2 regions of the Streptomyces sp. NPDC006208 genome follow, and region 2 is predicted to be linked to the other one. Evidence: predicted binding sites of a transcription regulator. Region 2 holds the regulator's gene; the other holds the start of a gene.
The links. Region 2 encodes HrcA, which represses chaperone genes, less so after heat shock. Its sites were predicted from a motif close to TTNGCACTCNGNNNNNCNGAGTGCNAA; they were not measured.

Region 1: groES (co-chaperone GroES) is a predicted target of HrcA. The motif match lies at 7,861-7,887, and genes of this name have one in related genera.

What each region holds. Positions count from the first base shown of each region.
Region 1 is NZ_JBEXSW010000008.1:109,211-125,084, reverse strand. Features, by position in the region: gene ABZ208_RS08640 (LysR family transcriptional regulator) at 1-392, opposite strand, end outside; gene ABZ208_RS08635 (MOSC domain-containing protein) at 474-1,154, shown strand; gene ABZ208_RS08630 (multicopper oxidase domain-containing protein) at 1,247-2,758, shown strand; gene ABZ208_RS08625 (SDR family oxidoreductase) at 2,769-3,542, shown strand; gene ABZ208_RS08620 (hydroxyacid dehydrogenase) at 3,739-4,767, shown strand; gene ABZ208_RS08615 (ester cyclase) at 4,829-5,518, shown strand; gene groL (chaperonin GroEL) at 5,651-7,273, opposite strand; gene groES (co-chaperone GroES) at 7,405-7,713, opposite strand; gene ABZ208_RS08600 (polysaccharide deacetylase family protein) at 8,020-9,105, opposite strand; gene ABZ208_RS08595 (methyltransferase domain-containing protein) at 9,178-10,386, shown strand; gene ABZ208_RS08590 (hypothetical protein) at 10,560-11,120, shown strand; gene ABZ208_RS08585 (hypothetical protein) at 11,130-11,783, shown strand; gene ABZ208_RS08580 (hypothetical protein) at 11,926-12,600, opposite strand; gene ABZ208_RS08575 (hypothetical protein) at 12,691-13,518, opposite strand; gene ABZ208_RS08570 (DUF397 domain-containing protein) at 13,744-13,983, opposite strand; gene ABZ208_RS08565 (DUF5753 domain-containing protein) at 13,980-14,801, opposite strand; gene ABZ208_RS08560 (DUF6596 domain-containing protein) at 14,812-15,874, opposite strand, start outside.
Region 2 is NZ_JBEXSW010000032.1:68,611-84,484, forward strand. Features, by position in the region: gene ABZ208_RS25000 (hypothetical protein) at 1-33, shown strand, start outside; gene holA (DNA polymerase III subunit delta) at 79-1,068, shown strand; gene rpsT (30S ribosomal protein S20) at 1,422-1,688, opposite strand; gene lepA (translation elongation factor 4) at 1,931-3,796, shown strand; gene ABZ208_RS25020 (AMP-dependent synthetase/ligase) at 4,134-6,023, shown strand; gene ABZ208_RS25025 (SpoIIE family protein phosphatase) at 6,174-8,120, shown strand; gene hemW (radical SAM family heme chaperone HemW) at 8,185-9,417, shown strand; gene ABZ208_RS25035 (Uma2 family endonuclease) at 9,518-10,087, shown strand; gene ABZ208_RS25040 (DUF3097 domain-containing protein) at 10,084-10,902, opposite strand; gene ABZ208_RS25045 (MBL fold metallo-hydrolase) at 10,977-11,699, opposite strand; gene hrcA (heat-inducible transcriptional repressor HrcA) at 11,865-12,890, shown strand; gene dnaJ (molecular chaperone DnaJ) at 12,891-14,024, shown strand; gene ABZ208_RS25060 (nitronate monooxygenase) at 14,260-15,333, shown strand; gene ABZ208_RS25065 (16S rRNA (uracil(1498)-N(3))-methyltransferase) at 15,330-15,874, shown strand, end outside.

The DNA.
Region 1 (15,874 bases), on a different contig from region 2:
GGCGGTTCGGCGTCGACGAGTGAGACCCGGGTGCCGGGGTGGGCGGCGCGCAGCGCCGCGAGTGCCGTGGGCACCAGCGTCGAGCTGCCGCTGGGGAACGAGACCAACCGGACTCTTCCCGCCCGCAGACCGGCGATGGCGGCGATCTCCTCCTCGGCCGCGGTGAGCCCGGCGAGGATGCCCGCCGCATGGCGTACCAGCGCCTCGCCGGCCTGGGTCAGGCGCATCTCACGGCCCGTGCGGATCAGCAGCGGAGTGCCGGCGGAGGTCTCGAGCGCCTTCATCTGCTGGCTGACCGCAGGTTGTGTGCAGCCCAGTTCCCGAGCGGCCGCGGAGAAGGAACCGGTGGCGGCGACAGCACGCAGGACGCGGAGATGACGGGCTTCGATCACCCGTCGAGCATAAGGGAGCCTTGGAGAAAGGCGGCATTCTCGAGTGGCCTGTTTGAGGGAACACCCATTACCGTGACCGGCATGAAGCTTCTGACCGTGAACGTGGGGCAGCTCAGGACCGTCGACTACGCCGACAACGGCGCGACCGGCATCGACAAGCGTCCGGTCGACGGAGCCGTCCGCGTCACGGATCCGGGCCCCAAGGGTCAGGGCGGGAGCGGTCTGGCCGGGGACGCGGTCAGCGACCTGCGCCATCACGGCGGCACCGACCAGGCGGTGTACGCCTTTGCGCGCGAGGATCTCGACCGGTGGGAGAAGGAGCTCGGCCGGCCGCTGCCCAACGGCTCGTTCGGCGAGAACCTCACCACCAGCGGGGTGGACGTGAGCGGCGCGCGGATCGGGGAGCGCTGGCGGATCGGCGACGAGCTGGTGCTCGAGGTGACGAGCGGCCGCATCCCCTGCCGGACGTTCGCGAGCCGGCTGGGCGAGAAGGGCTGGGTCAAGCGCTTCACGCAGGACTGCGCACCCGGCGCATATCTGCGGGTGATCGAGCCCGGCGAGATCCGCGCCGGCGACCCGGTCGAGATCGTGCACCGGCCCGGGCACGACGTGACCGTCGTGATGGCCTTCCGCTCCGAGACGGTGGAACGTTCACTGCTGCCGAAGGTGCTGGCGGCCGGAGAGGCGCTCCACACCGGGCTTCTGCGGGACGCGCGCGCGTACGTGGCCAAGCACGGCGCGGTGCCCGACTCCGTCATATAGGGGAAATCCCCTAGACGCCCCGGAAGTTGACTGGGGGGCGGCTGGGGGCGGTCCCCGATGTGCCCGCGAGTGCCGGCCGGGACGCTGGAAGCATGTCTCGCTTCAAGCGCGTCCTCATCACTCTCACGACCCTTGTCGTGATCGTTGGCCTGGCGCTCGGCGGCGGTTCACTCTGGCTGTTCTCGGACGCCAAGGTGTCCAACGTCGGCGCCGGTTTCAGCCGTGAGCTCGCCATACCGCCGCTCGCGAAGTCCACGGTGAAGAGAGATGGCACCCGGGTCTTCGACCTGACGATGCAGGCCGGTCAGAAGGAGTTCAGGCCGGGACTGAAGACGCCCACCTGGGGATTCAACGGGGCCTTCCTCGGGCCGACGCTGCGCGCGGAGCGGGGCGAGAAGGTCCAGGTGAGGATCAGGAACAAGCTGGGCGAGGAGTCCACCGTGCACTGGCACGGTATGCATCTGCCCGCGAAGATGGACGGCGGCCCGCACCAGATGATCGCGCCCGGCGCGACCTGGAGCCCGCACTGGACCGTGGACCAGCCGGCCGCCAGCCTCTGGTACCACCCGCATCCGCACGGCAGGACAGAGCGGCATGTGCAGCGCGGACTGGCCGGGATGTTCCTGCTCGACGACGCGCAGTCGGCACGGCTCGCGCTGCCGAAGCGGTACGGGGTGGACGATCTGCCGGTCATCGTGCAGGACGTTCGTTTCGACGGCGCGAAGTTCGACAGCGGCCACAAGCTGATGCGCAACGTCGGCTTCCTCGGCGACCGGACCATGGTCAACGGCACCCTCGACCCGTACAAGGAGGTCGGCGACGAGCTGGTGCGGCTGAGGCTGCTCAATGCCTCGACCGCCCGAACCTATGACTTCGGATTCGCCGACAACAGGAAGTTCTCACTGGTCGGCACTGACGGCGGACTCCTGGAGAAGGCGGTCGCCCTCGACCGGATCCAGCTGTCGCCGGGCGAGCGTGCCGAGACGGTGGTACGGATGAAGCCGGGCGAGCGGACCGTACTGCGCAGCTACCCGCAGACGAACTACGGGGACTTCTGGCAGAGCCGGTTCAGCGGCGCGGACGACACGTTCGACGTGCTGGAGTTGCGTGCCAAGGACACCTTGCGGCCCTCCCCCGGCATCCCCGCCAGGCTCGGCGAGCCTGAGGTGCCGGACGGCTCGGACTCGGTGCGCGAGCGGTCCTTCGGTCTGTTGATGTCGGGGATAAACGGTCGGCCGATGGCCATGGACCGGATAGACGAGACCGTCGTCCGCGGCACGGCCGAGACCTGGACGGTGCGCAACGACGACGGCGTCCCACACAACTTCCATGTCCACGACGTGCAGTTCCGGGTGCTGGAGGTGGACGGCAAGCAGCCGCCGCCGGAACTGCGCGGGGCCAAGGACACGGTGTTCGTGCCGGGCAGTCAGACCGTGAAGCTCGCTATGCGGTTCACCGGGCCGGCCGATCCGGACACCCCGTACATGTACCACTGTCACCTGCTGTACCACGAGGACATAGGGATGATGGGCCAGTTCGTGGTCGTCGAGAAGGGCCAGAAGGCGGGCACGGTGCGTACGCCGCACTCACACGTGGGGCACTAACGTGCCGCCTATGACGACTGCACTGATTACGGGAGCGACCGCGGGCATCGGCGCTGCGTTCGCACGGCGGCTCGCCGTCGAGGGACGGAACCTGGTGCTGGTGGCTCGTGACACCAAGCGGCTGCAGGAGCAGGCCACCGAGCTGCACGACAAGCACGGCATCGAGGCGGAGGTGCTGACCGCGGACCTGTCCGAGGAGGGCGGGATCGAGGCGGTCGCCCGGCGTCTGGCCGACCGGAAGGACCCGATCGATCTGCTGGTCAACAACGCCGGGTTCGGCAACAAGGGACGCTTCCTCGAGGTCTCCATGACCGATGAGCTGACGATGCTCAAGGTGCACTGCGAGGCCGTGCTGCGGCTGACCGCGGCGGCGGCGGAGGCGATGCGGGAGCGCGGGCGGGGCGGTGTGGTCAATGTGGCGTCGGTGGCGGCGTTCGTGCCGCGCGGCACCTACGGCGCGTCCAAGTCGTGGGTGGTGCAGTTCACCCAGGGAGCGGCACGGGATCTGGCGGGTTCGGGGGTGCGGCTGATGGCGCTGTGCCCGGGGTTCGTGCGGACGGAGTTCCATGAGCGGGCCGGGATGGGGACGGACAACATCCCCGGCTGGATGTGGCTGGACGCCGACAAGCTGGTGGCGACGGCACTGTCCGACCTGGCCCGGGGAAAGACGCTCTCGATCCCGGACGCGCGGTACAAGGCGCTGATGGGCGTGGTGAAGCTGGCGCCGCGCGGGCTGCTCGGCGGGGTCAGCTCCCGGGCGGGACGCAAGTACGGTCCGCAGTAGGTCCGCGGCCGGCCGCTCCACGAGCGGCCCGGCGAAGGGGCCATCCGCCACGGACGAGGCGCGCTGCCATCTGTCACTGCTGCCGCGGCTGCGATGCGCGCCTTGTACGGCGCGGACGGCCCCGGCCCCGATGAGTCCGGCCCTGGGGCCGGGCGAAGCAACGACCGGCATCACTCGCAGAAGAGGAGCCCGCGTCATGGACCACACAACCGCTGACCGCCCCGCCCTGCTGCTGGCGATGGGCCCGGGCATCGCCGAACGGCTGTTCACCGACCGACACCTCGACCGTCTCACCGCACTCACCCGCACCGACCCGCGTCGGATCGCCCACGACCTGACCGCTCCCGAGCCGCCCCTGGCCGACGCCCTCGCCGACGCCGAGGTGCTGCTGACCTGTTGGGGCGCACCCGCCCTGACCACCGAGGTGCTGGCCGAAGCCCCCCGACTGCGCGCGGTCGTCCACGCAGCGGGAAGCGTCAAGCACCATGTGACCGAAGCCTGTTGGAAGCGGGGCATCGCCGTCGCGTCGGCGGCTGCGGCCAACTCGCTGCCCGTCGCGGAGTACACGCTGGCCGCCATCCTGCTCGCCGGGAAGCGGGTCCTGCACTCGGCCCAGCGGTACGGGCAGCTGCAGGCCCGGTACGACTGGCACCCGGAGTTCGAGGACGCCGGCAACTACGGACGCACGGTCGGGGTCGTCGGCGCCTCGCGTGTCGGGCGGCGCGTGATCGAGCTGCTGCGCCCGTTCGATCTGCAGGTTCTGCTGTACGACCCGTATGTCGACGCCACCGAGGCCACCGCGCTCGGCGTCCTGCGCACCGAGCTGGACGAGCTCTGCGCCCGCGCGGACATCGTCACCGTGCATGCCCCTGAGCTGCCGGCCACCCGCCATATGATCGGCGCCTGGCAGTTGGGGCTGATGCGGGACGGGGCAACCCTGATCAACACCGCGCGCGGCTCCCTGGTCGACGAGGACGCGCTGCTCAGCGAGCTGATCGCGGGCCGGCTGGATGCCGTGCTGGATGTGACCGATCCCGAACTGCCGCCGCCCGGCTCGCCGTTGTACAGCCTGCCGAATGTGCTGCTCACCCCGCACATCGCCGGCTCACTGGGCGGCGAGCTGCACCGACTGGCCGATCAGGCCCTGGACGAGGTGGAGCGGTTCGCGGCCGGCCTGCCGTTCGCCGACCCGGTCCAGCCGGCCGCGCTGGGCTACTCGGCCTGACCCGGCAGGAGGGGCGAACATCACTAAAATGGACGTATCCCATCGAATGCGGGGAGGCGCCATGAAGTTCGTACAGCTAGTTGAATACAGGACCACAAAGCCCGAAGACATGAACACGCTCATGGACAGGTGGGCCGAGGCGACCCAGGGCAAGCGGACCGCCAGCCACACCCTCACCGGCAGGGACCGCTCCGACGCGTCCCACTACGTCGAGATAGTCGAGTTCGACTCGTACGAGAAAGCGATGAAGAACTCCCACCTCCCGGAGACCGAGAAGACCTTCCAGGAGATGGTGGCTCTGTGCGACGGCATGCCGTCCTTCACCGACCTCGATGTGGTCCGGGACGAGCAGATGAACGCGGCAACCGCCCGCCGCTGCTTCCACGAGATCATCGTCGGCGGCAACCTGGACGGGGTGGACGAGGTGTTCGCCGCCGACTACCGGGACCACGACATCAGCAAGGACGAGCCCGGGATCGGCAGGCAGAGCATCAAGCAGGACATCAAGGGCTGGCGCGACGCCTTCGATTTCCACTTCGACCTCGACCGCCAGGTGACCGAAGGCGACGACGTGGTGACCCTGTGGACCTGGCACGGCACGCACAAGGGTGACTTCCAGGGCATCGCCCCCACCGGCAAGCAGTGCACGATGACCGGCACCACGGTCTTCCGCTTCGAGGACGCGATGATCAAGGAAGGCTGGTGGCACTACGACGCCCTGCACCTGATGCGGCAGCTCGGCGCGTTCTGACCACCCCGCACGACTCGCTGCTGTCCGGACGGCGACCGCGCTTCACTGCGGCACTGCGGTGTCGTCCGTACGGCGAAGGCCCCTGCTCCCGCACACAGCGGGAACAGGGGCCTTCACGCGAGCCCTACGGCATCAGTGGCTGTGACCGTGGCCGTGGCCGTGGTCGGCCTCCTCCTCGGCCGGCTTCTCGACGACCAGGGTCTCGGTCGTGAGCAGCAGGGAGGCGATCGACGCGGCGTTCTCCAGCGCGGAGCGCGTGACCTTGACCGGGTCGATGACGCCGGCCTTGACCAGGTCGCCGTACTCACCGGTCGCGGCGTTGAAGCCCTGACCGGCCTCCAGCTCCGCCACCTTCGCGGTGATGACGTAGCCCTCGAGACCGGCGTTCTCGGCGATCCAGCGCAGCGGCTCGACGGCGGCGCGGCGGACGACCGCGACACCGGTGGCCTCGTCGCCGGTCTTGCCGAGGTTGCCCTCGAGCACCTTCACGGCGTGGACGAGCGCGGAGCCACCACCGGAGACGATGCCCTCCTCGACCGCGGCGCGGGTCGCGGAGATGGCGTCCTCCAGACGGTGCTTCTTCTCCTTCAGCTCCACCTCGGTGGCGGCGCCGACCTTGATCACGCACACGCCGCCGGCCAGCTTCGCGAGGCGCTCCTGGAGCTTCTCGCGGTCCCAGTCGGAGTCGGTGGACTCGATCTCGGCCTTGATCTGGTTGATGCGGCCCGTGACGTCCTCGGACTTGCCGCCACCGTCGACGATGGTGGTGTCGTCCTTGGTGATCGTCACGCGGCGGGCGGTGCCCAGCACGTCCAGACCGGCCTGGTCGAGCTTGAGGCCGACCTCCTCCGCAATGACCGTGGCACCGGTGAGGGTGGCCATGTCACCGAGCATCGCCTTGCGGCGGTCACCGAAGCCGGGGGCCTTGACGGCCACCGCGTTGAAGGTGCCGCGGATCTTGTTGACGACCAGGGTGGAGAGCGCCTCGCCCTCGACGTCCTCGGCGATGATCAGCAGCGGCTTGGAGCTGCCGGCCTGGATGACCTTCTCCAGCAGCGGCAGCAGGTCCTGGATCGAGGAGATCTTGCCCTGGTTGATCAGGATGTACGGGTCGTCGAGGACGGCCTCCATACGCTCCTGGTCGGTCACCATGTACGGGGACAGGTAGCCCTTGTCGAAGGCCATGCCCTCGGTGAAGTCCAGCTCCAGCCCGAAGGTGTTGGACTCCTCGACGGTGATGACACCGTCCTTGCCGACCTTGTCCATCGCCTCGGCGATGAGCTCGCCGACCTGCTGGTCCTGGGCGGACAGCGCGGCGACGGCGGCGATGTCGGACTTCTCCTCGATCGGACGCGCGGTGGCGATCAGCTCGTCGGAGACGGCCTTGACCGCGGCGTCGATGCCCTTCTTCAGGGCGGCCGGGGAGGCGCCGGCGGCGACGTTGCGCAGACCCTCGCGGACCAGGGCCTGGGCCAGCACGGTGGCGGTGGTCGTACCGTCACCCGCGATGTCGTTGGTCTTGGTCGCCACCTCCTTCACCAGCTGGGCGCCGAGGTTCTCGTACGGGTCCTCGACCTCGACCTCACGGGCGATCGTGACACCGTCGTTGGTGATGGTGGGAGCGCCGAACTTCTTGTCGATGACGACGTTGCGGCCGCGGGGGCCGATCGTCACCTTGACCGTGTCGGCAAGCTTGTTGACGCCGCGCTCGAGGGCGCGACGGGCGTCCTCGTCGAATTTCAGGATCTTCGCCATGGGAGCTTCTCAAGTCCTCTCAAAGAACTGCGCCCCTCGCCGCCCGGCAATCAGCGGGGTGACCAGGGGCGCAGCTCAAAGCCGATCTGGGTGCGGAGCCTTCTGGGGGCTGGATGCCCCCAGACCCTCGCTTACTTCTCGACGATCGCGAGCACGTCGCGGGCCGAGAGGACGAGGTACTCCTCGCCGCTGTACTTCACTTCGGTGCCGCCGTACTTGCTGTACAGCACGATGTCGCCGGTCTTGACGTCGAGCGGCAGGCGCTCGCCGTTCTCGAAACGGCCCGGGCCCACGGCCAGGACGACGCCCTCCTGGGGCTTCTCCTTGGCCGTGTCCGGAATGACCAGGCCAGAGGCCGTGGTCTGCTCGGCGTCGAGCGGCTGGACCACAATGCGGTCCTCGAGCGGCTTGATGGCAACCTTGGAGCTGGTGGTCGTCACGATCCGACCTCCCCCTTCGGAGATCTCACGGGGTTTGACTGTCTGAGGTGGCGACCAGGTCGATCCGTCGTCGCGGGTGCCGGACCTGCCCGTCGCTGTGTTGGCACTCTCCGGTGGGGAGTGCCAGAGCCGAGACTATGACCGCGGTTAGCACTCGGTCAAGCGGAGTGCCAATGTGGTCGCCCGCGTCGATCGGGTCTCGATGCGGACAACGCCGCAGCAGGCGCCCCGGTTCCGGACGCGGCCGGGTCTCCCTGAGCCGCCACCGACCACCCCCGCATGGCGCAGCCGGCCGGTGCCCCCGGCTCAGACGTAGTCCTCGAGCTTCGCCACTGCGTAGCCCCTCGCGGTCACCGTCTTCATGACCCGCCGGATCAGGTCGGGCATGGCCGCCTTCCACTCCGCCTTGCCCCGGAAGTGCGTGAGGATGATGTCGCCGGGGTGCAGGTCCCGGTCCCACTCACGCCATTCCATGTGATCGGGGAAGGCCTCCGCCGCCCACAGCGGCACGGCCTTGATCCCGCAGGACTTGGCGGCACGCAAGGTGTTCTCGTTGTAATTGCCGTACGGCGGACGGAACAGCCGGGGCAGCGTGCCGTACCGCTCCTCGAGCTTGTCCTGCTGGCCGCAGATCTCCCGCTGCTGCTTCTTGTAGGAGAGCCCGGGCAGATAAGGGTGGGTGAGCGTGTGGTTGTGCAGGGAGACCCCGGTGTCCTGCATCTTCTTGAAGTAGCCGTAGTCGCCCTGGATCACGTAGTCGCTGAGGAAGGCGCTGTACGGAATCTGCAGTTCGGTCATCATCTTGATCAGCTCGGGGTCCTTCTCGGCACCGTCGTCGATCGTCAGGAAGACGACCTTGTCCTCGGTGGGGACGGTGGTGAAGACGGGCGGCAGGCCTTCCATGCCACCGTCGACCTCGAATCCCTTGCGGGTGGTGATCTTGGGCTTGACGTCGGGCGGCGCGGGCGCGGCGAGCGGGGCGCGCTCCAGCCCCCACTTCCTGGCGGCTGCGGCACGGGCCTTCTGCCGGCGCTTGACCTTCTGCACGTACGAGGCGAGCGCCCCGGCCGCACCGGGTTCACCCGGCCGTGCGACATCCTCCCGGGCCTCCTTCCGGGCACCCTTCCCAGCCTCCTTCCGGGCACCCTTCTCAGCCCCCTCCCGGGACTCCTTCTCAGCCTCCTTCCGCGCCCCCTCCCGGGGCCCCTTCTCCGCTCGCTGTCCGTCCTGCTGCCCGGCAGCGGGCGCAGCGGGCCGCGAGGCACCGGCATCCGCCTGCTTCCCTGTGCCCTCTGCCGCACAGCCGGAGCCGACGGCGGCGACAAGCAGCGCGGCCAGAACCGCGCGACCCCGAAATGCTTTTACTTTTACCTTTTGTCGTACTAGCTGCATGGCGTCGCATCCTGTCAGCGCAACGCCCGCGCACCCGGCCGACACCGCCACCACGGGCGCACCATCCCCCGCCTGGCCCACAATGGCCCGGTGAACGACCTTGATCCGCCCGCCGCCGATCTGGCCGCCTTCGCCGCCCTCCGCACCGAGGAGGGCCGGGCGCTGCTGGCCGGCCTGGACTCCTACGACCCCGCCCAGGAGCTGGCCGTCGCCACCCGGCTGCGCCGCGAGCACCCGGCCGACCTGGTCTCGGCGGCGCTCGGGCAGGCCCGGCTGCGGCAGCGCGCTGTGGCCAAATTCGGCGCCGAGGACGCCCGCCGCATGTTCTTCACCCCGAACGGCGTCGAGCAGTCCACCCGACGCTCGGTCGCCGACTACCGCGCCGGACGCTTCGCCGCCCTCGGAGTGCGCAGCGTCGCGGACCTGTGCAGCGGCATCGGCGGTGACGCGCTCGCCCTCGCCCGCGCGGGCATCTCGGTCCTCGCCGTCGACCGGGACCCGCTGACCGCCGCCGTAGCCCGCGCGAACGCCGAGGAGCTGGGCCTCGCGGACCTGATCGACGTCCGCTGCGCCGATGTCACGGAGATCGACACGGCCGCGTACGACGCCGTGTTCGTGGACCCGGCCCGGCGCGGCGGCCGGGGCCGGATCTTCGACCCGGAGGCGTACTCCCCGTCCCTGTCCTGGGCGATCGGTGCCGCCCGCACCCGCCCGCACGCCGCCCTCAAGATCGCCCCCGGCATCCCGCACGAGATCGTCCCGGACCAGGCGGAGGCGGAGTGGATCTCGGACGGCGGCGACGTGAAGGAGGCGGTGCTCTGGTTCGGTACGGCCCCGGGCACGGTACGGGCGACACTCCTGCCGGGCCCGCACGCGCTGACCGGCCGGAACCTGCCGAATCCCGGGGTCCGCGAGGTGGGCCGCTATCTGTACGAGCCGGACGGCGCAGCCATCCGCGCCCACCTGGTCGCCGAGATCGCCGAGACGCTGGACGGCGGGCTGATCGACGAGACGATCGCGTACATCACCTCGGACGAGCTGCGCCCGACGCCCTATGCGAACGCATATGAGATCACGGACCAACTCCACTTCAACCTGAAGAAGCTGAAGGCCCTGCTGCGGGAGCGCGAGGTCGGGCACCTGACGGTCAAGAAGCGCGGCTCCGCGGTGGAGCCTGAGGAACTGCGCCGCAAGGTGAAGCCGCACGGGCCGAACGCGGCGACGGTGTTCCTGACGAGGGTGGCGGGAGCCCCGACGATGCTGGTGGGGCACCCGGCGTAGCCGAGGTCACGCTCTCCCTCGCAACGCCCCGGCTGTCAGGGGCTGTTGTCAGCATTCCGAAAGCTGCGCGAAGGGGAGATGATGGCGGACAACGCGGACCTCGACACGTCCGGACCTGACCTGACCCGGCTCGCCGACCAGGCCCTACGGCTCCGTCAGCGGTGACGACGGGCGTGACGCGTGCCGCCTGGGAGGCAGCAGCACTCAGGCTGTTCGACGACAAGTACTCCCTCGTGGCCACCGGTCCCAGAGCACACGCCGACTGGCGCCTCGACGCCCTGGCCGTCATGAACCGGGACGTCACCGATCCACGCGGCTGGGCCGTGCTCGACCGGGACAGGGACAACGCCGAAGAGAGGGCAAGGCACGGACGGGCTTTCCCGTTCGACCATCCCACGGTGGAGTCGCTGAACAGCTCGCTGCACCAGTTCGAGCCCGGGACAGCAGCACCGCTGCTCGTCGCGCTGACGGACGACTGGTGCCAGTTGCGCAACGCGCCGGGCTTTCCCGAAGAGCAGGAACGCCTCTTCGAGGACGCGCGCACGCTGCTGGTCCGCTACCAGGAGCCGTTCGAGTGTTACACCAACCTGGACCGCGTCGAGAGGAACACGGCCACGGACGCCGCCGGTCGCTCCTTCAGCTGGTCCTCCCTGACGCAGTACACGGCCGACTACGGTCTCATCGTCGTTTCCGACACGGAGCTCGGCCTCTTCTGGTCGTTCGACCCGGTCTGAGGGACGACCGTGGCACTGCATCCCGAAGGCATTTTCACCAGCGGTCCTCTCTTCCATCTGGTCGGTCTCGCCGCCCATGACACCGACCCGATCGAGTGGCAGGTCCTGCGGCTGAGGCGCGTCCTGCGCACCGAGTACTGGGACGCCCACTGGCGTGCGCCGATGCAGCCCCTCGCGTCCCAGCTCGACCACATGGCGGCCACCTTCACCGACTCGGGATTCGCCGCCTGCCCTCTGTACGCCCGCCAGGCGTGGACCGCCGCCGCGGCGCCCAAGACCGTGCCCGTCTTCATGACCGAGCTTGCGATGCTGCTGCGGGTCGCGGACCGCGAACAGCCCCCGGACCACGCGGAGGTGCCGTTGGCCAGATGGGAGGCCGAGGCGCGGTTCCCGCTGCTGCGGAGCCTGGACACCTGGGCCTACGACGGTGAGTACGACTCGTTCGAGGCCGCCTTCCAGGCCCGCATCGACGGCGAGCACCCGTTCTGCGACGAGGAGGTCGTCCCCCTGCTCACACAAGCCGTCACGGCCCTCCAACTCTGTGCCCGGTCCGAGCACTTCAAGGAGGCGTTCCTGTCGTTCGACAAGAGCGTGACACCGGCCACGCTGAAGGTCATTGCCGATCTCTGCCACGCCCACATGAGGAGCCACCATCACGGTTGATCCCAGAGAAGTGTCCGGCCTCTCCATGGCGGCTGCTGCTAGCACCCCGCCACGGGCACGGCCTGGCTCGTCGACGGCCAGGACGTCGACTGAGACGGTCACAGCCGTCCGCCGCCGACGCCCGCGACATGGCGTAGGTCCGTCAGCGGTGCGCGCCGCCCTGGGGCGTCGCGTACTGCTGACGCGTCCCGACGGCCGAGCCTGCGGCCACCAGCCGGACCGCCCAGCGGTAGTGGCTCACCGCTTTGGCGGCGCCGATCAGGCCGGTCAGCCACATGATGAAGCCGAGCCCCATCAGCAGCGCGACATCGTTCGGAGTGTCCTCGCCCGGCTTCGCGCCGGCGGGCACGGCGAAGGAGAGCCACAGGCCGGACGCGCACAACAGGAACGACGGAATGAACCACACCAGGCTCAGCACGGGTGAGCCGAACCGAGTGTCCCTGACCGGGTCCCACTCCAACGCGGTCCACTGCCAGAGCCGTTGGCGGATCTCCGCATCGCGGGCGATTCCGAAGCCGACCACGAGACCGGTCGGGATCATGCACCCGACACCGAGGAGACCGGCGATCGCGCCGAACAGGACGCTGAACAGGTCCGGATCCTCGGCGACCACCCGCAGCAACGTCTCGAAGAAGACCCAACCGACCGCGAACCCCGCCGCCGTCAGCCACAACAGCACCAGCCGCTTCGGGTCGATGCTCCGCCGGTGCAGCTCCGTCATCGCTTTCGCCCGGTCCGCGAGCAGCGACTCGCGGTCGGGCCAGGCCCGTATCTCGGCAGGCGGCGGAGGCGGAGGCAGCGGGATACGACGGGACATGTGTGCGACCCTATCGCCCACTCAGTCGGCGAACTCCTTGAGCTTCTCGGTCTCCAGAGCGAAGACCACCGGGTCAGGGAGACGCGCTTCTTACGACCGCAGGGCCGCCCTCAGCTGGTCCACGTGGTCGTGGACGCGCGCGGGAGGCAGGAGATCGTGCGCGGTGGGGCCGGCGCCCGTGCAGGCACGGCAGAGGCCGCCCGGCAGCGACGCCGGGTCCGCCGGGACGCCGCACTCCGTGCACTCCATGACCATGCGCGGCGCCGGCGGCTCCGGTGGGAGCTTGTCCAGCAGACGGCGGCGGACGAAGCCGTACGGGTGGGAGACGTGCGCCGGGAGCCCGGCCGTGAGCGCCGACAGGAGCTGCGTCTCGCTCGCTCCCCGCTCGAACCACACCCCGGCCGCCGCCTCCAGCGCCGCGCACTCCGGCGCGGAGAGCGTCAGGCGCGCCTCGATACGGCCGAGGCGGGCCAGCAGGTCGTACGCCGCCGAGCGCGCCAGCGAGGCCGGGATGGTCGAGGCCCCGAGCTCGCCCGCCGCGAAGCGGGCCCACCAGGCGTCCTCGCGGGCGGTACGGGACCAGTAGGAGCGCCACACCCAGTGGTTCGTGCCGGACCCGCTCGTCACGCACTGGCGGATTCGGCGGTAGTGACCGGCGGCGGAAAGGCCCTTGAGGATCGTGCCCATCGCGCACTGGCCGTAGCCGGGAACGTGCTTGGCGAGCGTCTTCACCGAGATGTCCGCGCCCTCGGCCTGCCGGTCGATGTAGTCGGCGACCTCCGCCTCACGCCTGGGCAGATGTGCGAAGTCGTCGGCGCGGCGTGGGTTTTGGGAGGGGGCGAGCCGCTTGCCGTAGCCGGGATTGGCCATGGGGTGCGCGGGCGGGCGCAGGGCAGGATTAAGCTGCTGAGTAGCCATGAGATCGGGCCTTAACGATCTTGTAGGTCAGACCCCTGTGTGGTGTTGGTAGCACCGCATGGGGGTCGTTCTTTGCTGCGCACGCTACACGGCCATGGCCGTACGTCGCGACTCGATCACGAAAAGTCATCTCGCCTGGTGTGCGGGCCAGTTAGGGGTGGGTGGGCGGGAACGATCCCCCCACCCAATCCTTGTTGAAGCGTCTCGAATCCCGCGTCCCGAAGCTCAAGCCCCGACGTGCGCGACGAACTCGGACCAGGCGCGGGCCGGTACGGCGAGTTCGGGGCTCGACGTGAGCTTCGAGTCCCGGACATGGACGGTGTCGGGGCCGGTGGCGACCTCGACGCAGGCGCCGCCCTCACTGTCGCTGTGCGTGGACTTGCGCCAGGCGAGGGCGACCTCGACGCAGTTGCCGCCTTCGCTGTCGCTGTAGCTCGACTTGAACCACACGAGCCCGGTTTTCACCACACCTCGGCCTCTCTCTTGATGACCTCAGCGGACTCCTCGGGCCCGAGAGCCTGCATACGGATCATGCCGAGTCGCTGGGTCAGGCTGCTGACCGTTTCGGGCTCGCCCGTCAGGTGACTGACCGACTGGCCCTCCTCGAACACATGGTGCTCATGATCCGGCGATTCGAGAAGCACAATCGGGCCGTCGTTGCCCGGATGCGAGCCCTGCGACGTCGGCATCACCTGAATGTCCACATTGCGCAACCTGCCCATGGCCAGCAGGTGTTCACACTGCTCCTTCATCACTTCAGGGCTGCCCATGGGGCGTCTCAGCGTGCTCTCCTCGATCACGAAGCTGAAGTACGCGGTCGGCCTGCGGGCCGGCATCAATCCGCGCTCGATGCGCGCGGCGACGCGGTGCTCGACCGTCTCGTCGTCGATCGGCGGGCAGTGGGTGGCGAAGAGGGCCCGCACATAGCGCTCGGTCTGGAGCAGGCCCGGGATCCGAATGGGCTCGTACGACTGGTGCGCAATCGCATGCGCCTCCCGCTCCATGAACTCCGCCGCCCGCGGCGGGAACGGATCCGGCACCAGGAACTTCTCCAAGGCCTTCAACTTGCCCCGCGCCCCGTACAGATCGTCGGCCACCGCCAGCAGCCGCGCCGTCGGTCTGCGCCGCCCCACCTCCATCGCCCGGATCGTGCCCTCGGTGTACCCGGCCGCCTCCCCCAGCGCCTGGCACGAACCCCCCGCGTCCTGGCGCCACATCTGTAACTGTTGCCCGCAGTGCCGCCACGCGGACGGTGTCTGCTTGAGCTGTGCCGTCTCGGTCATGCACCCCAGGCTAGGGACCGGACACGGAGCGTGAGGCTCTTTCCAGGAGCAGCTCCCTCTCCCGTGCGTTGCGGGTCAGGGACGCCGCCCGCTCGAACTCGGCGCGCGCCTCGTCCGTACGCCCCAGCCGCTCCAGCAGGTCACCCCGGACGCTCGGCAGCAAGTGGTAGTCCTTCAGGGCCGGTTCGTCGACGAGAGCGTCGACCAGCTCCAAACCCGCTTCAGGTCCCTCGGCCATGGACACGGCCACTGCCCGGTTCAGTTCCACCACGGGGGACGGAATCAGCGCCACCAGCTGCCCGTACAGGGCGGCGATCGTCGCCCAGTGCGTGTCCTCGTACGTCACCGCCTGCGCGTGGCAGGCAGCGATTGCCGCCTGGAGGGCGTACGGGCCGTACGGGCCGGGGCCCACGTGGTGCAGGGACTCGATGCCCCGGCGGATCAGCAGGCGGTTCCAGCGGGAGCGGTTCTGGTCGGCGAGCAGGACGGGCTCGCCGTACGGTCCCGTGCGGGTCGGGATGCGGGAGGCCTGGAGCTCCAGCAGCGCGGCCAGACCGTGCACTTCGGACTCGGCCGGCATCAGTCCCTGGAGGACCCGGGCGAGGCGCAGGGCGTCCTCGCAGAGGGCGGGGCGCACGAGGTCGTCCCCGGCGGTGGCCGAGTAACCCTCGTTGAAGATCAGGTAGATGACCTCCAGCACCGAGTCGAGTCGCGCGGCACGGTCCGAGCCGTAGGGGACCTCGAAGGGGACGCCCGCCTTGGCCAGCGACCGCTTGGCGCGGACGATGCGCTGGGCGACCGTGGACTCGGAGGAGAGGAAGGCACGGGCGATCTCCCCGGTGGTCAGACCGCCGAGGAGTCTCAGCGTGAGCGCGATCCGGGCGCCGGTGGCGAGCACCGGATGGCACGCGGTGAAGATCAGCCGCAGCAGGTCGTCGTCGATGTCGTCGGGCTCCGACGGCTCGGGCGGCGGCGATACGTCTTCCAGAGCACGCCCGACCTCGGCGAGCTTGCGGGCGTACGTCTCCTTGCGGCGTACGAGGTCGATCGCGCGGTGCTTGGCGGTGGCCATG
Region 2 (15,874 bases):
GCCGACTGGGACGGCTGGCGCGAAGCCCACTGACGGTTCCCCCGGCGCTGTCAGCGGCGCATGGGATGCTTGTCGGCGATGGCCACCAGGAAGAATTCGACCGACGATCCGCTCGCCCCCGTCACGCTCGCCGTGGGCCAGGAGGACCTGCTCCTCGACCGTGCCGTGCAGCAGGTGGTGGCGGCCGCACGGGCCGCTGACGCCGACACGGACGTACGCGACCTCACCGCCGACCAGCTCCAGCCCGGCACCCTGGCAGAGCTGACCAGCCCTTCGCTGTTCGCCGAGCGCAAGGTCGTGATCGTGCGCAATGCGCAGGATCTCTCCGCCGACACGATCAAGGACGTCAAGGCATATCTCGGCGCTCCGGTCGAGGAGATCACCCTGGTGCTGCTGCACCCCGGCGGCGCGAAGGGCAAAGGCCTGCTGGACGCGGCCCGCAAGGCCGGGGCGCGCGAGGTCGCCTGCCCCAAGACCACCAAGCCCGCGGAACGGCTCACATTCGTCCGCTCGGAGTTCCGTGCGCTCGGCAGGTCCGCGACCCCCGAAGCGTGCCAGGCACTGGTCGACTCGATCGGCAGCGATCTGCGGGAGCTCGCGAGCGCGGTCTCCCAGCTGACTGCCGATGTCGAGGGCACCATCGACGAGGCGGTCGTCGGGCGGTACTACACCGGCCGGGCCGAGGCCTCCAGCTTCAATGTGGCCGACCGGGCGGTGGAGGGCCGTGCGGCCGAGGCGCTGGAGGCGCTGCGCTGGTCGCTGTCGACCGGGGTCGCCCCGGTGCTGATCACCAGCGCGCTGGCCCAGGGCGTGAGGGCGATCGGCAAGCTGTCCTCGGCCCGCGGCGGCCGGCCGGCCGATCTCGCCCGTGAACTGGGCATGCCGCCCTGGAAGATCGACCGCGTGCGCCAGCAGATGCGGGGCTGGACCCCCGACGGAGTCGCGGCGGCGCTCCGAGCGGTGGCCGAGGCGGACGCCGGCGTCAAGGGCGGCGGTGACGACCCGGAGTACGCGCTGGAGCGGGCGGTCGTGGCGATCGCCCGCGCGGCCCGTTCCGGCCGCCGCTGACGCGGCGCGATTCGGTACGGGCGTGCCTGGCCCCGTGGGGCTTCCGTGTGAGCGTGTCCGGTCCCCGTCGGGTTCAGGCATGCCTGTGCCCGTCGGAGGCGCACGGTCGCGCCTGGTCGCGGTGCCGGTGCCCATGCCGCAAGTGCGGCATCGCCCCGTGGCGCCGGGCCCCGGAGCCACGCACGACAAAAGCCCCGGCCCGCGGTCCTGGGGAAGGACGGCGGCCGGGGCCTTCGTTCACACTTGGTGCGCCGCACCCGCGTGGCGAACGCAGGCCGCGTGCGGCGCGAGGGGTGCCGGTCGGGAGCGGATGAGAGGGCCCGCTTGATCCCTAACGGCGGTCAGTCACGAGCTCAGCCCTGCAGGGAGCCAACCTTGGCAGCCAGCGCCGACTTCTTGTTGGCGGCGGCGTTCTTGTGGATGACACCCTTCGAGACAGCCTTGTCGAGCTTGCGGGACGCCTCACGGACGGCCACGGTGGCCTTCTCGACGTCGCCGGCGACGACGGCCTCGCGGGCCTTGCGGATCGCGGTCTTGAGCGAGGACTTGACGGCCTTGTTGCGCAGGCGCGCCTTCTCGTTCGTCTTGTTCCGCTTGATCTGGGACTTGATGTTCGCCACGAAAGAGCCTTCTCAGGTTCGATGATCTCTGATGTCGTATCCCTCCCCCGCAACCCTCCGGGTACGGGAGACGCCCTCAGAGAGGGCACGAGACACAGCTGCCCAGGCTACCAGCCGCTGGTCGGACGGCCCAAACCGGGCACAGTCCCGTACGCGTGGGACGATGGACCACGTATCGATCCGACATCGACCCCAGCCGAGCCTCACCCGACCCGGCATCTGCCGAAGAATCAGGACCCTGCGTGCCCGCGACTCCTCCTCATGTGCCCGAGCCGAGCCGTACCGACCCGGCTCTGATCCGCAATTTCTGCATCATCGCGCATATCGACCACGGCAAGTCGACCCTTGCCGACCGGATGCTGCAGCTGACCGGTGTGGTCGAGCAGCGGCAGATGCGTGCTCAGTACCTCGACCGGATGGACATCGAGCGCGAGCGCGGCATCACGATCAAGTCCCAGGCGGTGCGACTGCCGTGGGCGCCCACCCAGGGTGAGGGCCATGGGAAGACCCACATCCTCAACATGATCGACACCCCCGGGCACGTCGACTTCACCTACGAGGTCTCCCGGTCCCTGGCGGCGTGCGAGGGAACCGTCCTGCTCGTCGACGCCGCCCAGGGCATCGAGGCGCAGACACTCGCCAACCTCTATTTGGCGATGGAGAACGACCTCACGATCGTCCCGGTCCTCAACAAGATCGACCTGCCGGCCGCCCAGCCGGAGAAGTTCGCCGAGGAGCTGGCGAACCTGGTCGGCTGCGACCCGGACGACGTGCTGCGCGTCTCCGCCAAGACCGGCGTCGGCGTCGAGGCACTGCTCGACCGCGTGGTCAAGGATGTCCCGGCCCCGGTCGGTGTGGCCGACGCCCCCGCCCGCGCGATGATCTTCGACTCGGTCTACGACTCGTACCGCGGTGTCGTCACCTATGTACGAGTCATCGACGGCCAGCTCAACAAGCGCGAGCGCATCCGGATGATGTCCACGGGCGCCACCCACGAGCTGCTGGAGATCGGCACCAACTCCCCGGAGATGCTGCCGGCCGACGGCCTCGGCGTCGGTGAGGTCGGCTATCTGATCACCGGTGTGAAGGACGTCCGCCAGTCCAAGGTCGGTGACACCATCACCACCTTGCACAAGGGCGCCACGGAGGCACTCGGCGGCTACAAGGACCCCAAGCCGATGGTGTTCTCCGGCCTGTATCCGCTGGACGGCTCGGACTACCCCGAGCTGCGTGACGCGCTCGACAAGCTCCAGCTCAACGACGCCGCCCTGGTCTACGAGCCGGAGACCTCCGCGGCCCTCGGCTTCGGCTTCCGCGTCGGCTTCCTCGGTCTGCTGCACCTCGACGTGATCCGGGAGCGGCTGGAGCGCGAGTTCGGCCTCGACCTGATCGCCACCGCGCCGAACGTGGTCTACCGCGTCCTCATGGAGGACGGCGTCGAGCACACGGTCACCAACCCGAGTGAATTCCCCGAGGGCAAGATCTCCGAGGTGTACGAGCCGGTCGTACGGGCCACCATCCTGGCGCCGAGCGAGTTCATCGGCTCGATCATGGAGCTCTGCCAGACCCGCCGCGGCACGCTGCTCGGCATGGACTACCTCTCCGAGGACCGGGTGGAGATCCGCTACACCCTGCCGCTCGCGGAGATCGTCTTCGACTTCTTCGACCAGCTGAAGTCCAAGACGCGCGGTTACGCCTCGCTCGACTACGAGCCCACCGGCGAGCAGGCGTCCAGTCTGGTCAAGGTCGACATCCTGCTGCACGGCGACAAGGTCGACGCCTTCTCCGCCATCACCCACAAGGACGCTGCGTACGCATACGGCGTGCGGCTCGTCGCCAAGCTGCGCGAGCTGATCCCGCGGCAGGCGTTCGAGGTGCCGATCCAGGCCGCCATCGGCTCCAGGGTCATCGCCCGGGAGACGATCCGCGCCATCCGCAAGGACGTTCTTGCCAAGTGCTACGGCGGTGACATCTCCCGTAAGCGGAAGCTGCTGGAGAAGCAGAAGGAAGGCAAGAAGCGGATGAAGATGGTCGGCAGCGTGGAGGTGCCTCAGGAGGCCTTCATCGCGGTGCTGTCCAGCGACGAGGGCGGCAAGAGCAAGAAGTAGCGCGGCGGCGGCGAGCGGTCCGTGGGGCGGTTGCCGTCCGGCGTGCGCGGAGTGCGCCGTCCGCCGTTTCCGCCGGCCACACTCGTACCGAGAAGCGCCCGTCCGGTCCCCGGATGGGCGCTTCTCGGCCATCTGTGGATATGCCATTCGTTACATGTGGCATACACCGAATGACTGCTCAGGAGAGCCGACCTGCACTCCGTTCGTTATGAAGCGGCAGCCCGCAGGCTCTTACGCGCCGGTCGTACGCGCTCTACCCTGAGCACGGCTCGATGGTTACTCGCCAGTTTAAAGAACCAGCCAGTCGTGCAGTGCTGCCGCAGGCCCGGAGGACGTCGTGAGCGATACCCAGACCCTGATCGAGAACCGACCGCCGTCCGTCGCGGTCCTGTTCGCCGAGCGCGTGGCGGCCACGCCGGACAGCGAGGCCTACCGCTATCCGGTGCCACCCGCCTCGGGGTCAGGTCCCGATGACTGGAAGTCCCTGAGCTGGGGCGAGGCCGCCGAGCGGGTCCATTCCATTGCCGCCGGGCTGATCGACCTCGGGGTGCAGCCCGAGGAGCGGGTCGCGCTCGCCTCCTCCACCCGGGTCGAGTGGATCCTCGCCGACCTCGGTGTGATGTGCGCGGGCGGCGCCACCACCACGATCTACCCCTCGACCAACGCCGAGGAGTCGGCGTTCATCCTCTCCGACTCCGACAGCCGCGTGCTCATCGCCGAGGACGCCGCCCAGCTGGCCAAGGCGCGTGAGCGCCGGTCCGAGCTGCCCGCGCTCCACCACGTCGTGGTCGTCGACCCGGCCGGGGTGGAGGCGGACGCCGCCGACCCGGAGGGATGGGTTCTCACGCTCGCGGAGCTCGAGGCGCGCGGCGCGCAGTACCTCGAGAAGCACCCGCAGGCCGTCAAGGAGCGGGTCGGCGCCATCACCTCCGACCAGCTGGCGACCCTCATCTACACCTCCGGCACCACCGGCCGGCCCAAGGGCGTGCGCCTGCCGCACGACAACTGGTCGTACATGGCCAAGGCCATGACCGCGACCGGTCTGATCGGCAAGGACGACGTCCAGTACCTGTGGCTGCCGCTGGCGCACGTCTTCGGCAAGGTGCTCACGTCCGGCCAGATCGAGGTCGGCCACGTCACCGCCGTCGACGGCCGGGTCGACAAGATCATCGAGAACCTCCCGGTCGTGCAGCCGACCTACATGGCGGCCGTCCCGCGGATCTTCGAGAAGGTCTACAACGGAGTCGCGGCCAAGGCGCGGGCCGGCGGCGGCGCCAAGTACAAGATCTTCCAGTGGGCGGCCGGGGTCGCCCGTGAGTACGCCAAGGTCACGCAGGACAACTACCGCCGCACCGGCACGGCCACCGCGCCGTTCGGTCTGAGCACCAAGCACAAGATCGCCGATGCGCTCGTCTACTCCAAGCTGCGCGAGGCGTTCGGCGGCCGGCTGCGCGCCGCGGTCTCCGGCTCGGCGGCGCTCGCCCCCGAGATCGGCTTCTTCTTCGCCGGCGCCGGGATCCACATCCTGGAGGGCTACGGCCTCACCGAGTCCAGCGCCGCCTCCTTCGTCAACCCGGGCGAGGCCTACCGCACCGGCACGGTCGGCAAGCCGGTGCCCGGCTGCGAGGTGCGGATCGCGGACGACGGCGAGATTCTGCTGCGCGGCCCCGGCATCATGGACGGCTACCACAACCAGCCCGAGAAGACCGCCGAGGTCCTGGAGCCGGACGGCTGGTTCCACACCGGCGACATCGGCGAACTCTCCGCGGACGGCTATCTGCGGATCACGGACCGCAAGAAGGACCTGATCAAGACCTCTGGCGGCAAGTACATCGCGCCCGCCGAGGTCGAGGGCCAGTTCAAGGCCGTGTGCCCGTTCGTCTCCAACATCCTGGTGCACGGCGCGGACCGGAACTTCTGTACCGCGCTGATCGCCCTCGACGAGGCGGCCATCCTCGGCTGGGCCAAGGACAACGGCCTGGACGGCAAGTCGTACGCCGAGGTGGTGGCCGCGCCGCAGACCGAGCAGCTCATCGAGGGCTATGTGAAGCGCCTCAACGAGGGCCTGCAGCGCTGGCAGACCATCAAGAAGTTCCGGCTGCTGCCGCGCGATCTGGACATCGAGCACGGCGAGCTGACGCCCAGCCTCAAGCTGAAGCGCCCGGTCGTCGAGCGTGAGTACAAGAACCTGATCGAGGAGATGTACGAGGGCTCGCGCGAGGCGTGACGCCCTGCGGAAATCAGCCTTGACGGGGACGGGACCCCACCCAGTTCGGTGACTTGGCGCTTATGTGCGGGCGCATTCTGTCACTCTGTCGGTGTCATCAAGCGGCGCATTGCCAGCACCGATCAGGAGCCGCACATGGGGTCCCTTCCGATGCAGCGAGACACCGGCACACGCTCCACGCTCGTGTACACGGCGGGAGTCGGCGTGTGTCCGGTCGCCCGGATCACTCTGCCGGGCACGCTTGTCACGCCGTCCGCCGCGCGCCGGTTCGCGCGCGGCGTGCTCGGTGACTGGGCCGGGCTCGGCCTGCTCGGGGTGTGCGCGCTGTGTCAGGGCGGTGACGGCTGCCCGCCGGGCGGGCACAGCACCGACCGGTTCGTCGACGACGTGGTGCTGGTCGTCGACGAGCTCGTCACCAACGCCGTTGTCCACGCGGGCACCGGTGCCGAGCTGCTCTGCCGGTTCGAGGAGTCGACGGCGCAGGCGCCCGCGGCCGTCGTGGTCGAGGTCTGCGACCATCACCCGGCCCGGGCGGTGCACAGCGAACCGCACAGCGCCGATCAGTCGGGCACCCCCGACTACGGGCGTGGCCTGCACCTCGTCGGGGCACTCGCCGAGCGCTGGGGCATCACGTACCACGCTGCGCAGAAGACCGTCTGGGCCCGGGTGCCCGTCGACGGCTGGGACACCCGGTCGCTCGCCGTCGCCGAGCCGGTCAGCCACCGGCGTACCGGGAGCCCGCCCCCCGGGTCCGCCGCGGGTGACGAACGCGACTGGGACGGCCGCGGGGCCCTGTCGTTCCTCGCCGAAGCCTCCGATCTGCTCGCCGGACAGCTGGACGAGGACATGGTCGTGGCCCTGGCCGGCCAGCTCCTGGTGCCGCGGCTCGCCGACTGGTGCGCGATCTGGCTGGACGGCGAGAGCGGGCAGCACACGGCGGGCAAGGGCGGTACAGGCACAGCACCGCGGACGGTCCGGGTCTGGCACAGCGACGAGTCCCGCAGCGAGGAGCTGCGGGAGATGCTGGGCCGGCAGCCACCGCCCCTGCCCGGTGATGCGCGCGGAGGGCCCGTGCCGATCGCCTGGCCCTCCGACGGGGAGCCGGGCTCCGGGGACGGCTCCGGAGGCGACGGCACCGCGCTGGCGTGCCCTCTCGTCGCGGGCGGACGCTCGCTGGGCCTCCTGCTCGTCGCGCGCCAGGGGCTCGCCCCCGTGCCCGACGATGTGGCCGCGCTCGTCGAGGACTTCGCCCGCCGGGTCGCCCTGGCCATCAGCGCCGCGCGCCAGTACACCCGGCAGGCCACCATCAGCCAGGTCCTCCAGCGCGGACTGCTGCCCAGCAAGGTGGGGCAGATCCCCGGCGTCGACTCGTTCCTGGTGTACGAGCCGAGCGACGACGGGGTCGTGGGCGGCGACTTCTACGACATCTTTCCCGCCGGGAGCGGCGCGCGCTGGTGCTTCGTGCTCGGCGACGTCCAGGGCAGCGGCCCCGAGGCCGCCGTCGTCACCGGGCTGGCCAGGCCCTGGCTCCGGCTGCTCGCCCGCGAGGGGTACCAGGTGTCCCAGGTCCTCGACCGGCTGAACGGACTGCTGCTCGACGACGCCACGGAGGCGGCGGAGTCCGCCGCCGCACTGGTGGCGGCCGCCTCGGCGGGCGGGCAGGGCGCGCCGGAGGGGCCGCAGGCCCGTTTCCTGTCCCTGCTGTACGGCGAGGTGGTCGCCTCGCCCGCGGGTGGCGTGCGCTGCACGCTGGCGAGCGCCGGTCATCCGCTCCCGCTGCTGCTGCGCCCCGACGGGACCGTGCGGGCCGCGGCCGAGCCGCAGATGCTGCTCGGGGTCGTCGACGATGTCACGTACGAGAGCCAGACCTTCGACCTGGAACCCGGTGACACCCTCCTCTGTGTGACCGACGGGGTGACGGAGCGGCGCTCGGGGGCGCGGATGTTCGACGACGAGGACGGGCTGGCCACGGTGCTCGCCGGGTGCACCGGGCTGCCCGCGCAGGGTGTGGCACAACGGATCAGGGCGGCGGTGTACGCCTTCGCGGAGGCACCGCCGAGGGACGATCTGGCGCTGCTGGTGCTCCAGGCCCGGTGACCCGTTGCTCCGTGCCCGGTGGCCCGGACCGGGCCACCGGGCACGGTGACGGACAATGGGGGGCATGCCCTCCGTACTGCCTGACGGCGAGCCCATGCCCGTCGACGGCGCGCTGCCCGCGTCCGCCCTCGATCGCGCCGGGGACCGGCCGCTCGCCTTCTATCTGCATGTGCCCTACTGCGCCACGCGCTGCGGCTACTGCGACTTCAACACCTACACCGCCACCGAGCTGCGCGGCTCCGGCGGCGTGCTCGCCTCCCGGGAAAACTACGCCGACACCCTGTCCGACGAGATCCGGCTGGCCCGCAAGGTGCTGGGCGACGACCCCCGGCAGGTACGGACCGTGTTCGTCGGCGGTGGTACGCCGACGCTGCTGGATGCCGGCGATCTCGTACGGATGCTGGACGCCGTACGGGAGGAGTTCGGGCTCGCGGACGACGCGGAGATCACGACCGAGGCGAACCCGGAGTCGGTCTCTCCGGAGTATCTGGCGCAGCTGCGGGCCGGGGGCTTCAACCGGATCTCGTTCGGGATGCAGAGCGCGCGGCAGCACGTACTGAAGGTTCTCGACCGTACGCACACGCCCGGGCGCCCCGAGGCGTGTGTCGCGGAGGCGCGTGCGGCCGGCTTCGACCACGTCAACCTCGACCTGATCTACGGCACCCCGGGGGAGAGCGACGACGACTGGCGGGCCTCGCTGGAGGCGGCGGTCGGCGCCGGGCCGGACCATGTCTCGGCGTACGCGCTGATCGTCGAGGAGGGCACACAGCTGGCGCGCCGCATCCGGCGCGGCGAGGTCCCGATGACCGACGACGACGTCCACGCGGACCGCTACCTCATCGCGGACTCGGTGCTGGGACAGGCGGGCTACGACTGGTACGAGGTCTCCAACTGGGCCACATCCGACGCGGGCCGCTGCCTGCACAACGAGCTGTACTGGCGCGGTGCGGACTGGTGGGGCGCCGGGCCCGGCGCGCACAGCCATGTGGGTGGCGTGCGCTGGTGGAACGTGAAGCACCCCGGCGCCTATGCGGCGGCGCTGGCGGAAGGGCGCTCGCCGGGGGCAGGGCGTGAGGTCCTGTCGGACGAGGACCGCCGGGTGGAGCGCATCCTGCTGGAGCTGCGGCTGCGGGAGGGTGTGCCGCTGTCGCTGCTGCGGTCGGCCGGGCGGAAGGCCGCTGACCGCGCCCTGGGGGACGGGCTGCTGGAGACGGGGCCGTACGGGGAGGGGCAGGCGGTGCTGACGCTGCGGGGGCGGCTGCTGGCGGACGCGGTGGTGCGGGACCTGGTGGACTGATCACTCTCCGGAGTGAACCCGTGCGGATCTGAGGTGCACCTGCCTAGGCTGTCCCTAGCCTGCTGCTCAAAGGATGCGGCGGATGAGGAGGGCCACGGAGATGACCGCTGTGGATGACCGGCCTGTTGCATCGATTGCTGACCTCTTCGAGAACCTTGACGTTCCCGAAGGGCTCAAGGCGGAGCTCCTGCGGGGGGAAATCGTGATGATGGCCGGGCCCGACTGGGTCCACAACATGATCGTTCAGTCCGTCCAGGATCAGATTCCGCGTGCTCGCTGGGACCGGCTTCAGACACAGGACATCGCCATCCCGGGCGAGTCGAGCGAGCCGCAGCCCGACCTCGTGGTCCACGAGCATGGGGCTTTCGAAGGCCCCGGCCGACTCATCCCCGCCCCCGCCATCACGATGGTCATGGAAGTGGTCTCCAAGACCAGCGCCGACCGTGACTACCGTCTCAAGCCGTCGATGTACGCGGCCGGACAGGTGGACGCCTATCTGATCGTCGATCCCTTCGCCGCCCGCTGCGTCCTCCTCACCGAACCGACAGGCTCCGGCGAGGCGGCCCGGTACCAGGTAGAGCGGACCGCCAAATTCGGAGACCCGCTGCCCGTCGACGTGCTGGTTCTCACGTTGGACACGTCCCAGTTCCGGACCCTGCCACGCGACTAGGAGCCTTCGGGCGCCGTCACGAAGTCGATCAGTTCCTCCACCCGGCCGAGCAGCTCCGGCTCCAGGTCTTTGTAGGAGTGCACGCGCGACAGGATGTGCTGCCACGCCGCGCCCGTGTTCTGCGGCCAGCCCAGGGCGCGGCACACGCCCGTCTTCCAGTCCTGGCCGCGCGGGACCGCCGGCCAGGAGCGGATGCCCACCGACGAGGGCTTCACCGCCTCCCAGACATCGATGTACGGGTGGCCCACGACCAGCACGTGCGCATCCGTCACCGAGGCCGCGATGCGCGACTCCTTCGAGCCGGGGACCAGGTGGTCGACCAGCACGCCCAGGCGTGCGTCCGCGGCGGGGGCGAACTCCGCGACGATCGACGGGAGGTCGTCGATGCCCTCCAGGTATTCGACGACCACACCCTCGATCCGCAGGTCGTCGCCCCAGACCCGCTCGACCAGTTCCGCGTCGTGGCGGCCCTCCACATAGATGCGGCCGGCCCGGGCGACGCGGGCGCGGGCCTGCGGGACCGCGATCGAGCCGGAGGCCGTACGGGCGGGCCGGGACGGGGCCGCCGCGGAGGGGCGGACCAGGGTGACGACCGTGCCCTCCAGCAGGAAGCCGCGGGGTTCCAGGGGGAAGACCCGGTGCTTGCCGAAGCGGTCCTCCAGCGTGACCGTGCCCGCCTCGCAGCGGATCACCGCGCCGCAGAACCCGGTGGTGACCTCCTCCACGACCAGATCGGGTTCGGCGGGAACCTCGGGAACGGGGCCGGACCGTTTCCAGGGCGGCGTCAGGTCGGGGTCGTACTGCCTCGCGTGCATGGGGGCATTCTGCCGGGGGCCGACGGCCGACGGGGCGTCAGGTCCGGGCAGCGGGCTCCCGTGTGCGGCCGGCGCTACTGCACACCGAAGCGCTCCGCCAGCGCGTCACGCTGGCGGCGCACGAACGCCGCGTCCACCACCGCACCGTGCCCCGGCACGTACATCGCGTCCTCGCCGCCGAGCGCCAGCAGCCGGTCAAGCGCGGCGGGCCAGCGCGACGGGATCGCGTCCGGGCCCGCCTGCGGTTCGCCCGACTCCTCGACCAGGTCGCCGCAGAAGACGACCTCGGGGCTGCCCGGCACCAGCAGCGCAAGATCGTGACCGGTGTGGCCGGGGCCCACATTGGCCAGCAGGACCTGGCGGCCGCCGAGCTCCAGCGTCCACTCCCCGCTCACCAGATGCTGCGGCGCCACCAGCAGGTCGGTGGCCTCCGCGGCCGCGTCCGGGTCCACCCCGTGCCGTACGGCGCTCCTGCGCAGTTCGCCGCGGTCCCGCCGCAGCACCGCGTCGACGCCGACCGCACCGTAGATCTCCACTCCCGCGAACGCGGCCGTCCCCAGCACATGGTCGAAGTGGGGATGGCTCAGTGCGATATGCGTCACCCGGCGGCCGCCCAGGAGTGCCTGCGCCTGGGTGCGGAGCTCGGCCCCTTCGCGGATCGTCGAGCCTGTGTCGTACAGGAGAATCGCGTCCTCACCGGCGACCAAACCGATGGTGGCATCCCAGATCGGCATCCTTCGGCGGCCGATTCCGTCGCCGAGTCGTTCCCAGCCGGAGTCTTCCCAAGTGACGTCCATGCGGCGACGCTATCCGCATCCACCAGCGCAGTCTCGTGACAGCGGGTCGGCCGCCCTTGCTAGGGGGATACCCGGCAGCCGTACACTGGGCCAGGGGAATGCTGGCACTCACCCTCATCGAGTGCCAGGCGAAACACCGAGGAACCACAGCTGGAGGTGCGCGCGATGCTCAGCGAACGCAGACTCGAGGTCCTGCGCGCCATCGTCCAGGACTATGTCGGCACCGAGGAACCCGTCGGCTCCAAGGCCCTGACCGAGCGGCACAAGCTCGGCGTCTCCCCGGCCACCGTCCGCAACGACATGGCGGTGCTGGAGGAAGAGGGCTTCATCGCCCAGCCGCACACCAGTGCGGGACGGATCCCCACCGACAAGGGGTACCGGCTCTTCGTCGACAGGCTGGCCGGCGTCAAGCCGCTGTCGTCGCCCGAGCGCCGCGCCATCCAGAACTTCCTGGACGGAGCGGTCGACCTCGACGACGTCGTGGGCCGTACGGTACGGCTGCTGGCGCAGCTGACCCGGCAGGTCGCCGTCGTCCAGTACCCCTCGCTGACCCGGTCGACCGTCCGGCATGTGGAACTCCTCTCCCTGGCGCCCGCCCGTCTGATGCTCGTGCTGATCACGGACACCGGACGGGTCGAACAGCGCATGATCGACTGCCCTGCGCCCTTCGGTGACATCTCGCTCGCGGATCTGCGCGCCCGGCTCAACAGCCGGGTCGTGGGACGCCGCTTCACGGATGTGCCGCAACTGGTGCAGGACCTGCCCGAGTCCTTCGAGCGCGAGGATCGCGGTACCGTCTCCGCGGTGCTGTCCACGCTGCTCGAAACCCTGGTCGAGGAGACCGAGGAGCGGCTCATGATCGGCGGAACCGCCAATCTGACCCGCTTCGCACACGATTTCCCGCTGACCATCAGGCCGGTGCTCGAGGCGCTCGAGGAGCATGTGGTGCTGCTCAAGCTGCTCGGCGAGGCCAAGGAGTCGGGCGGTATGGGCATGACCGTACGGATCGGTCATGAGAACGCCCACGAAGGTCTCAACTCCACGTCCGTGGTCGCTGTCGGCTACGGTTCGGGCGACGAGGCAGTTGCCAAACTCGGCGTGGTCGGACCGACCCGCATGGACTACCCCGGAACGATGGGAGCGGTACGCGCAGTGGCACGTTACGTCGGACAGATCCTGGCGGAGTCGTAAGTGGCCACGGACTACTACGCCGTACTCGGCGTGCGCCGCGACGCATCTCAGGACGAGATCAAGAAGGCCTTCCGCCGTCTCGCGCGCGAACTCCACCCGGACGTGAATCCGGACCCGAAGACGCAGGAGCGCTTCAAGGAGATCAACGCGGCCTACGAGGTGCTGTCGGACCCGCAGAAGAAGCAGGTCTACGACCTCGGCGGCGACCCGCTGTCGCAGGCCGGCGGCGGCGCGGGCGGCTTCGGAGCGGGTGGCTTCGGCAACTTCTCCGACATCATGGACGCGTTCTTCGGTACGGCGTCGCAGCGCGGCCCCCGGTCACGCACGCGCCGCGGCCAGGACGCCATGATCCGCCTCGAGATCGAGCTCAACGAAGCGGCCTTCGGCACCACCAAGGACATCCAGGTCGACACGGCCGTCGTCTGTACGACGTGCTCCGGTGAGGGCGCGGCGCCCGGTACCTCGGCGCAGACCTGTGACATGTGCCGCGGCCGCGGTGAGGTCTCGCAGGTGACCCGGTCCTTCCTGGGCCAGGTCATGACCTCGCGGCCGTGCCCGCAGTGCCAGGGCTTCGGCACCGTCGTGCCGACCCCGTGCCCCGAGTGCGCAGGCGACGGCCGGGTCCGCTCGCGGCGCACCCTGACCGTGAAGATCCCGGCCGGTGTGGACAACGGCACCCGTATCCAGCTCGCGGGCGAGGGCGAGGTCGGCCCCGGCGGCGGCCCCGCGGGTGATCTGTACGTCGAGATCCACGAACTGCCGCACCCGGTCTTCCAGCGGCGCGGCGACGATCTGCACTGCACGGTGACGATCCCGATGACGGCGGCGGCCCTGGGCACGAAGTGCCCGCTGGAGACGCTCGACGGCGTGGAGGAGGTCGACATCCGGCCGGGTACGCAGTCCGGCCAGTCGATCCCGCTGCACGGTCGCGGCATCACGCATCTGCGCGGCGGAGGACGCGGCGATCTGATCGTGCACGTCGAGGTGACCACCCCGACCAAGCTGGACCCGGACCAGGAGCGGCTGCTGCGCGACCTGGCGAAGCTGCGGGGCGAGGAGCGGCCGTTGGGGCAGTTCCAGCCCGGGCAGCAAGGACTGTTCTCGCGTCTGAAGGATGCGTTCAACGGGCGTTAGGCGGGGTTGTGCCGGGTCCGGGGGTGTCCCCGGGCCGGCACGGTCAGCCTGGGCGGCAGGCTGTTCTCGCGTCTGAAGGATGCGTTCGACGGGCGTCGGGCCCTGGGCGGCTCGAGCCGCCCGCGGCGTGCGGCGCCGGACGCGTCGGCGTCTGGCGCCCCACGCCGCTCCGGGGTCCCCGGCTCGGCGGAATACCGGATTCGGCGGGGCGCCAGGGACATGGCACGATGCGTTCATGTCCTCCGCACTGAGCGATCTTTGCCGGTATCCGATCGTGCAGGCCCCGATGGCGGGCGGTGCCTCCTGCCCCCAGCTCGCCGCTGCTGTCTCCGAGGCCGGTGGCCTCGGCTTCCTCGCGGCCGGGTACAAGACGGCGGACGGCATGTACCAGGAGGTCACACAGCTCCGCGGGCTGACCGGCCGGCCCTTCGGCGTCAATCTGTTCATGCCGCAGCCCGGCACCGCCGACCCCGCCGCAGTCGGGGTCTACATGCAGCAGCTCGCCGGTGAGGCCACCTGGTACGAGACTCCGCTCGGCGATCCCGACAGCGGACGCGACGACGGCTACGAGGCCAAGCTGGCCATCCTGCTCGACGACCCGGTCCCGGTCGTCTCCTTCACCTTCGGCTGCCCCCCGGCCTATGTGTTCAAGTCCTTCGCCAAGGCGGGCACCTTCACGATCGTCACCGTCACCACGCCCGACGAGGCGCTGGCCGCGCACCAGGCAGGCGCCCAGGCGGTGTGCGTGCAGGGGGTGGAGGCGGGTGGTCACCAGGGAACACACCGTGACGACCCCGCCGCCGACGGGTCCGGGATCGGGCTGCTCACCCTGATCGAGCTGGTCCGCGAGACCGTGCCGCTGCCGGTGATCGCCGCGGGCGGGCTGATGCGCGGCTCCCAGATCGCCGCCGCGCTGGCGTGCGGCGCGAGCGCGGGTCAGCTGGGGACCGCGTTCCTGGTGTGCCCCGAGTCCGGCGCGAACGCCCTGCACAAGCAGGCCATGACCAACCCCTTGTTCGTACGCACCGAACTGACCCGTGCCTTCTCCGGGCGGCCCGCGCGGGGCCTGGTGAACCGTTTCATGCGCGAGCACGGGCCCTACGCACCCGCCGCCTATCCCGAGGTGCACCATCTGACCGGTGGGCTGCGCAAGGCGGCTGCCAAGGCGGGCGATCCGCAGGGCATGGCGCTGTGGGCGGGCCAGGGCCACCGGCTGGCACGCGAGCTGCCCGCCGGCCGGCTGGTGGAGGTCCTGGCCGCCGAAGTCGATGCCGCACGGGCCGCGTCGGCGCTGGGTGGTGCGCGATGACTGCGCCGGTGTTCGTCGTCGACGATTTCACTGCGGGCGACGGTGGCCGCTTCGTGCTGGACGGCCCCGAGGGACGCCACGCCGTGTCCGTGAAGCGGCTGCGCCCCCGCGAGGATGTCGTTCTCACCGACGGACACGGCCGGTGGGCCGAATGCGTGGTGCTCGACACGGAAGGCAAGGACCGTCTGGTCGTCCAACTGGACTCGGTCAAGGAGGAGCCGGAGTCCGTGCCCCGCATCACGGTCGTGCAGGCCCTGCCCAAGGGCGACCGCGGCGAACTGGCCGTGGAGACCATGACGGAGACGGGCGTCGACGCGATCGTGCCCTGGGCGGCGTCGCGTTGTATCACCCAGTGGCGTGGCGACCGGGGCGCGAAGGCCCTTGCCAAGTGGCGCTCGACGGCACGGGAGGCGGGCAAGCAGTCCCGCCGGGTCCGTTTCCCCGAGGTGGCGGACGCGGCAACGACCAAGCAGGTGGCGGCGCTTCTGGCGGCGGCGGACTTTGCGGCGGTGCTCCACGAGGAGGGGGCGGAGCCCCTGGC